Regions from separate parts of the Arthrobacter sp. LjRoot78 genome, predicted to be linked through region 1. Evidence: riboswitches for the same ligand, from Rfam matches in the RefSeq annotation. Region 1 holds a riboswitch; the other holds the start of a gene.
What was found. A riboswitch is a leader RNA that binds a small molecule or an ion and turns the genes downstream of it on or off. The one in region 1 is predicted to bind glycine.
Positions count from the first base shown of each region.

Region 1 (4,208 bases):
ACCGGGAAGAACTCGTTCAGGCGGGAGGCGATGTAGTTCGCCGCCAGCAGCGCGGACTTGGTGGCCTCGGTCAGGCCGGAGCCGCCCATGAGCTTCACGTAGGCCCAGGAAATGGGCAACACACCGGCAGAGCCGAAGCGCGAAGCGGAGATCGCAACTCCGTGGCCGGCTTCGTGTGCGGCCTTGTTGGCATCGCCCGGCATGAACGGCGCCAGGTGTGCCTTGGCTGCCACCGGGCCTACGCCGGGGCCGCCGCCGCCGTGCGGGATGCAGAAGGTCTTGTGCAGGTTCAGGTGGGAGACGTCGCCGCCGAACTTGCCGGGCTGGGCAAGGCCCACCAGCGCGTTCAGGTTGGCGCCGTCAACGTAGACCTGGCCGCCGGCCGCGTGCACCGTGTCACAGATTTCGCGCACGTCGGCGTCGTATACGCCGTGGGTGGACGGGTAGGTGATCATGATCGCGGACAGGACGTCCTTGTGGGTTTCGATCTTCGCCTGGAAGTCGGCGTGGTCGATCGTGCCGTCTGCAGCGGTGGCCACGACAACAACCTTCATGCCGGCCAGTACGGCCGAGGCGGCGTTGGTGCCGTGCGCCGACGCCGGGATCAGGCAGACGTTGCGCTGGTCATCGCCCCGTGACAGGTGGTACCCGCGGATCGCGAGCAGGCCCGCGAGTTCGCCCTGCGAGCCGGCGTTCGGCTGAATGGAGACCTGGTCGTAGCCGGTGATCTCGGCGAGGTCCGCTTCCAGGCCCTCGATCAGTTCACGCCAGCCCTCGGTCTGGGAATCCGGGGCGAACGGGTGGATGGAGGCGAACTCCGGCCAGGAAATGGCTTCCATCTCGGCGGTGGCGTTCAGCTTCATGGTGCAGGAACCCAGCGGGATCATGGTGCGGTCCAGTGCGAGGTCGCGGTCCGAAAGCTTGCGGATGTAGCGCAGCAGCTGGGTTTCGGAGCGGTGGGTGTTGAAGACCGGGTGCTGCAGGTAGTCCGAGGAACGTTCGACGGCGGCCTCGAGGGCGAAGCCTGCGTCGGCGTCGGTGCCGGCAACCTCGGCGCCGAAGACGGCGGCAACAGCGGCGACGATTTCCGGCGTCGTGGTTTCGTCAGTAGAGATGCCCACCGTGTCGGCGTCGATGCCGCGCAGGTTGATGCCCTTGGCCTCCGCCGCGGCAACGATTTCAACGGCCTTGCCCGGAACGCGGACGGTGACGGTGTCGAAGAAGCTGCCGTGCAGCACCTCGAGGCCGGCACCCTGCAGGGACGCTGCCAGGGTGCGGGCGCTGTTGTGGACTGCCTCGGCGATGGCTTTCAGGCCGTCGGGGCCGTGGTAGACGGCGTACATCGAGGAGACGATGGCCAGCAGTGCCTGCGCGGTGCAGATATTGGACGTGGCCTTTTCGCGGCGGATGTGCTGCTCGCGGGTCTGCAGGGCCAGGCGGTATGCCGGGGTGCCGGCGTTGTCCTTGGACACGCCCACCAGGCGGCCGGGCATGGAGCGTTCGAGGCCCTTTTGGACCGCCATGTAGGCAGCGTGCGGGCCACCAAAGAACAGCGGGACGCCGAGTCGCTGCGTGGAGCCGACGGCGATGTCCGCGCCCTGCTCGCCCGGAGGCGTGATCAGCGTCAGCGAGAGCAGGTCGGCCGCAACGGTGACCAGGGCGCCGCGTTGCTTGGCGGCTGCGATGACGGCGGAGTGGTCGAACACCCGGCCGGAAACGCCCGGCTGCTGCAGCACGATGCCGTTGATATCGCCGTCGGGCAGGCCCTGGGACAGGTCCGCAACCTCAACCTCGAAGCCGAGTGCCTCGGCGCGGCCCTTGACGATGGCGATGGTCTGGGGCAGGACATCGGCGTCGAGGACGGTCTTGCCGTCGTGGGCGGTCTTGTTCTTGTTGGCGCGGCGCATCATCAGCACGGCTTCGGCAACAGCGGTGGCTTCGTCCAGCAGGGAGGCGTTCGCGATGGGCAGTCCCACGAGGTCCTGAACCATGGTCTGGAAGTTCAGGAGCGCCTCGAGGCGGCCCTGGGAGATTTCCGGCTGGTACGGAGTGTAGGCGGTGTACCAGGCCGGGGATTCCAGGACGTTGCGGCGGATCACCGGCGGGGTCACGGTGTCGTAGTAGCCCTGGCCGATCATCTGCACGGCCGTCTTGTTCTTGGCAGCCAGCTTGCGCAGCTCGCCGAGGACTTCAACCTCACTGAGGGCGTCCTGAAGGCGGAGGGCGACGTCCTGGCGGATGTCGTTGGGAACCGCGGTGTCTACCAGTGAGTCGACGGTGTCGTAGCCGACAGACTTGAGCATGGTGTCGATGTCGGCCTGGCGGCGGGCGCCAATGTGCCGATCGACGAAGGTGGTGGAGGCTGAACTAACCGTCACGAAGGAACTCCATTACTAATGGCGGCGCAGGGTACGCCGCAGTGGTCCGGGTTCCTCCCCGCTCTGTATTGGACCTGAGAGTTTCCGCGTTGCCGTACTTTCGCACAGCTCCGCTTGCACCGTCGGTGAGCAGGGCGTGTCCGGCGTTGTTGCTCCAACTGGGTTGGGTCACAAACGGACAGCCTGCTGCTTTCCAGAGTTGCCTTGCCGCGGCGGTACATGGGCCTGAGAGATTCCTGGGGAGGATTTGCTCCTACGGCGCCTGCTTGTACCTACTTGCAGAACTCTCCCGCCGCAGATCAAAGGCATATTTAGTTAGCGGTGACAACAGTCACAGCTGCAATTGTCCTACGTGCAAGTCCAGTCTGCAAACTCCGCCACCCAGCCCGACGCCGCGTTACGGCTCCGGTTGCGACTCTGCCGGGCGGCGGACCGCGGACACCGTTGCAGTCAGCCCCGGAGCCGCTCGACGGCGGCCAGCAGGCTGTCGACGTCGCCGCTCATTTCGGGCGGGGCGGCACCGGGACCGCTGGCCAGCATGGCGTTGAAATAGAGGCCGTCACCCATGTACAGCACGGCCTTGGCCATGGCCGGGCCGACGTCCCCGGCCAGCAGCTCCAGCCAGCTCCCCTGGACAGCCGCAAAACGGTGCAGCGTTTCCTTGTGCGCCACTTCGGCGAGCCGCGTGGCAGCCACAAAGACCCGGTCCAGCGGAGTATCAGCCCAGAGCGAGGACCTGATGAAGTAGACCGCCGCTCCCTCCGGAGCCTTCGCCATGGCGCCCAAATCCAGTGCAACCAGCACGTCCATGCGCTCAAGCAGGGCCGAAATCATGGCCTCCTTGTTCGGGAAGTGGTACAGCAGTCCCCCCTTGGAAACGCCGGCCCGCCTGGCGACGGCATCCAGCGTGGCGGCACGCTCGCCCACCTCGATCAGGAGGGATTCAAAGGCGTCGAGCACGGCTTCGCGTGCGACGGGTTTTCTGGCCATGGTTCCTATCATGCCCGGTGACCCGGGCTCATTTCTTAACTATACCGTCCGGACGGTACAGTTACTGCCATGGGAAACTCACCTTCAACCTCGACGCCGGCAACCCGGCACCTTACAGCGCGTCCGGCCCGGCCCCCTGCCGCTGCCGGCAGCCGGACACCCGCCCCGAAGCCGGGGCGCGACTGGCTGGCCCTGGCGCTACTGATGTTCCCGGTATTGCTGGTGGCAGTGGACAACACTGCGCTGACCTTCGCGTTGCCCGCCATCGCCCGCAGCCTCGAGCCCACCGGCGTTCAGCTGCTGTGGATTGTTGATGCCTACCCGCTAGTCCTGGCCGGCCTCCTGGTTGCCATGGGGAGTTTCGGTGACAGGATCGGCCGCCGCCGGCTCCTGCTGATCGGCAGCACCGGCTTTGCCGCGGTGTCCGCTGCCACTGCGTTCGCCCCCAGCGCGGAATGGTTGATCGCCGGCCGCGCGGCCCTGGGATTTTTCGGGGCGATGCTTATGCCTTCCACCTTGTCCCTGATCCGCAACATCTTTCCGGACGCCAACCGGCGCCGGCTGGCGATCGCCATCTGGGCGGCAGGGTTCTCCGGCGGCGCCGCGCTGGGACCGATCTTCGGCGGCTGGCTCGTGGAGCACTACTGGTGGGGAGCGATCCTGCTGGTGGCAGTGCCCATCATGCTGCCTATCCTCGCACTCGGCCCTGTCCTCATTCCCGAGTCCAGGGATCCCCGGCCCGGAACGGTGGATGGTGCCAGCATCGCCCTCTCGCTGCTGACGATGGTTCCGCTGGTCTACGGCATCAAGTCATTGGCTACGGAAGGTTTCGGCCCCGCG
Region 1 is NZ_CAXUTG020000001.1:828,469-832,676, reverse strand. Features, by position in the region: gene gcvP (aminomethyl-transferring glycine dehydrogenase) at 1-2,378, opposite strand, end outside; glycine riboswitch at 2,582-2,680, opposite strand; gene ACSQ1X_RS03955 (TetR/AcrR family transcriptional regulator) at 2,829-3,368, opposite strand; gene ACSQ1X_RS03950 (MFS transporter) at 3,438-4,208, shown strand, end outside.

Region 2 (4,208 bases), 750 kb from region 1:
GCCGGCGACATTGCAGTCGCGGAGGATTCCGGTGAGCTGGGACCGGTCATGCAGGCTCCGCGCCGCGAGATGCGGAACCACGGAGTAACCGAGCACGCTCAGCTGCAAAGCGGTGCGCATGGTCCGTTCGATGCCGTGGTGCGGCAGGCACGTCACGGTAAGCGTTGTGGTCAAAGGCACGTGGGCGCTGACCCGATCAACGATTCCCTCTGACGGGATGATCTCGATCCTGGTAGGGAACATCATCGGTCCTCTCTCAATGTCACGTCTGAATATCACGGTGGTCCTAGTGGTGTGCCGCGATGAGGGAGCTGGCTTCTTGGCGGGTGCGGCCGGAGGACTCGATGTGCGCGAGTTCGGCCGGGATTTCCCAGCCTTTCTTGCGCATTGCGGTGGCCCAGAGCCGGCCGGCACGGTACGAGGAACGGACCAGCGGGCCGGACATGACGCCGAGGAAGCCGATCTCCTCGGCCTCGGTGGCGAGGTCGACGAATTCCTGCGGCTTGACCCAGCGGTCCACCGGCAGGTGGCGTTCGGACGGGCGCAGGTACTGGGTGATGGTGATCAGGTCACAGCCGGCCTCGTGCAGGTCCCGCAGGGCCTCGGAGATTTCCTCGCGGGTCTCGCCCATGCCCAGGATCAGGTTGGACTTGGTGACCATGCCCAGGTTCCGGCCCTGGGTGATGACATCCAGGGACCGGTCGTAGCGGAACGCGGGGCGGATGCGCTTGAAGATCCGCGGCACGGTCTCGACGTTGTGCGCGAAGACCTCCGGTTTGGAGTCGCAGATCGCCGCGATGTGCTCGGGTTTGCCGGAGAAGTCCGGGATCAGCAGTTCGACGCCGGTGCCCGGGTTCAGTTCGTGGATCTTGCGGACCGTTTCGGCGTAGAGCCAGACGCCCTCGTCGGCGAGGTCGTCCCTGGCCACCCCGGTCACCGTGGCGTAGCGCAGCGCCATGGCCTGGACCGAGCGGGCCACCTTGGTGGGTTCGAACATGTCCACCGGGGAGGGCTTGCCGGTGTCGATCTGGCAGAAATCACAGCGCCGGGTGCACTCTGAACCGCCGATCAGGAACGTGGCTTCCTTGTCTTCCCAGCACTCGAAGATGTTCGGGCAGCCGGCCTCCTCACACACGGTGTGCAGGCCTTCCTTCTTCACCAGGTTCTTGAGCTGGACGAACTCCGGGCCCATCTGGACCTTGGCCTTGATCCACTCCGGCTTACGCTCCACCGGGGTGGCCGCGTTGCGCTGCTCGATACGCAGCATCTTCCGGCCTTCTGGTGCCAGTGTCATTGTTCTCTTTCCTTCAGCATTCGGCTTCAGCATTCAGCGTCAGCATTCGACGACGTTGACGGCGAGGCCGCCCATCGCGGTTTCCTTGTATTTGGAGGACATGTCCTTGCCGGTCTCGCGCATGGTCACGATCACCTCGTCCAGGGACACCCGGTGCGTCCCGTCGCCCCAGAGCGCCATCTTCGCGGCGTTGATCGCCTTCGCGGCCGCGATCGCGTTCCGCTCAATGCACGGGATCTGCACCAAACCGCCGATCGGATCACACGTCAGCCCCAGGTTGTGCTCCATCGCGATCTCCGCCGCGTTCTCCACCTGCGCCGGAGTGCCGCCCATCACCTCCGCCAGGCCCGCAGCGGCCATCGAGGACGCCGAGCCCACCTCGCCCTGGCAGCCCACCTCCGCACCGGAAATCGAGGCCTGCTCCTTGTACAGCACCCCGACCGCGGCCGCGGCCAGCAGGAACTTCACCACCACATCATCCCGGTCCGCCTGCGTGGCCCGATCCATGCCCGGCGCGAAATGCAGCGCGTAATACAGCACCGCCGGGATGATCCCGGCCGCCCCGTTCGTCGGCGCCGTCACCACCCTCCCGCCCGAGGCGTTCTCCTCATTCACCGCCAGCGCGATCAGGTTCACCCACTCCTGCCAGTACTTCGGATCCCGGTACTCCGGATCATGATCCCGGGTCTCCTTCAGCAACCGCTCATGCCAGTCCGGGGCCCGGCGGCGGACCTTCAACCCGCCCGGCAGCAGCCCCTCACGCTTCAAGGACACCGCCACGCACTCCTCCATCACCGCATAGATGTGCAGCAGGCCCGCCCGGATCTCCTCCTCCGACCGGGACGCGCGTTCGTTCACGAACATGATCTCCCCGATCGACAGGCCCTTGGACTGGCACCGGCCCAGCAGCTCCGCCGCAGTACGGAACGGCAACGGCAGTTCCTTCCTGGACTCCTCCAGCTCCTGCTGCGCCGCGTCCTCCCCGCCCTCACGGACAATGAAACCGCCGCCCACCGAGAAAAACGTCGCCGCATGCAGCACCTCACCGGCGCCGTCCGAGACCGTAAACGTCATCCCGTTCGTGTGCCGCGGCAGGACCGTCAACGGCCGCAACACCATGTCCTTCACCCCATACGGGAGCTGCACCGACCCGGCCAGCTGCAGCTTCCCGGACTCCGCGATCGCCGCCAGCCGCTCCTCCACCTCCGCCGGCAGGATCTTCTCCGGATGAAAACCCTCCAACCCCAGCAGGATCGCCGTCATCGTCCCATGACCGTGACCAGTCGCCGCGAGCGACCCATACAGATCCACCCGCAACCCCGCCACCCTCTCAAGGTCACCGGACGCCCGCAACTCCTCCGCGAACACCGCCGCAGCACGCATCGGACCCACCGTATGCGAACTCGACGGCCCAATCCCGATGGAAAAAAGATCAAAGACACCAACAGCCATGGCCGGCGCTCCCTAGTAGCTCACGCGCGGCAGGGCACGGCGGCGCGGACCAGGATGGCGGCCTGCAAACGTGGATGAGGACGGCTGAATCGTCACGAGGAACTCCATAATTCAGGTGGCGCAGGGCGCCACGATGATTCGGGTTCCTCCCCGCTCTGTATTTGACCTGAGAGTTTCCGCGGACCCTGCTGTTACAGCGTGCCGCTTGCACCGTCGGTGAGCCCGGGGACCGGACTACTTTCCAGAGTTGCCTCGCCGCGGCGGTACGTGGGCCTGAGAGATTCCTGGGGAGGATTTGCTCCTACGGCGCCTGCTGAACGTACCGGCAGGACTCTCCCGCCGCAGATCAAAAGCATGTGTCACTTGTCGGTGACACGGCTCACACTTTACTCCGTTGCCGCGATGCCACGCAACAGAGCCACTTCACACGGTCACACTTCCCGTGCCGGCCGCTCCGGAATACCGTCCCGGTACATCACGGTGCTGCGTTTGAAGATCTCGGCATAGACGGAGGACCGGACGGACGTCACCGTCTCCATCTGCCGGAGATCGTCGAGCAGCAGCCGCAGTTCGTCCAGACCGGGCAGAGCCACCTGGGCCAGCACGTCCTCGCCGGAGGCGGCGGCCCAGCGGGTCACCGGAAGGCCGGCCAGGTGCTTCCCCGGCGACTCGGCCGCCTTACCGGAACGGGTCACGGTGATGAGGGACTCCACAGGGAATCCGAGCACTGCGGGATCCACCACAGCCCTGATGAACAGGGCACCGGAGTTGGTCATGGCTTCAAGGCGGCGGCTGACGGTTGCCTTGGAGACCGACAATTCGGTGGCCAGCTCATCCACGGTGGCCCGGCCGTTGCGATGGAGGAGCTCTGCCAGCGCACGGTTCGTTTCATCAAGTGCCTCACCGGGCTGGCCGGTGCGGATTCCGGCCAGCCGGCCGTCCTCGTCGCGGTGGAGCGCGGCGTACTGTTTTTTGTCCAGTACGTCCGGGGTCCAGCCGCTGGGGGTACGGAAATACTCCAGGAGGGGTGTCATGGAGAAGGACTGCACACCGTCCACCCCGGACAAGCGCCGGTAGAGAAGCCCGCCAAGTTCGTCCGGGGAAAGGAACAGCTCTGCCACGGCCTCGTTCGTGCCGGACAGTGCCGTGACCCACGACGACTCTTCCTGCTCCGCCAGCCACGTGCAGACCCCGCGAAGATTGCGCGGTGCCGCCGTCACGCGCAGCAGGAAGGCCGACCGCGAACTGACCGACGACGGGTTGATAAACGAGTTTGTGCGCACCACCCCGGACTCGAGGAGCTTGTTTCCGCGGCGTGCCACGGTGCGTTCCTGCTGCCCCAGGACGTCGGCGATCAGGCGCCAGGGAGCACGCCCGTTCCGGACCAGCGCGGCCACGATCTGCCGGTCCAGGGCGTCAAGCTGCTCCACGTCCCGGCTCCTTTCAGTGCGGCTGCGAAAGT
Region 2 is NZ_CAXUTG020000001.1:80,865-85,072, reverse strand. Features, by position in the region: gene ACSQ1X_RS00435 (methylenetetrahydrofolate reductase) at 1-246, opposite strand, end outside; gene lipA (lipoyl synthase) at 287-1,294, opposite strand; gene ACSQ1X_RS00425 (L-serine ammonia-lyase) at 1,334-2,746, opposite strand; glycine riboswitch at 2,998-3,095, opposite strand; gene ACSQ1X_RS00420 (Lrp/AsnC family transcriptional regulator) at 3,178-4,176, opposite strand.
Region 2: another riboswitch for glycine. It lies ahead of ACSQ1X_RS00425 (L-serine ammonia-lyase); the one in region 1 lies ahead of gcvP (aminomethyl-transferring glycine dehydrogenase).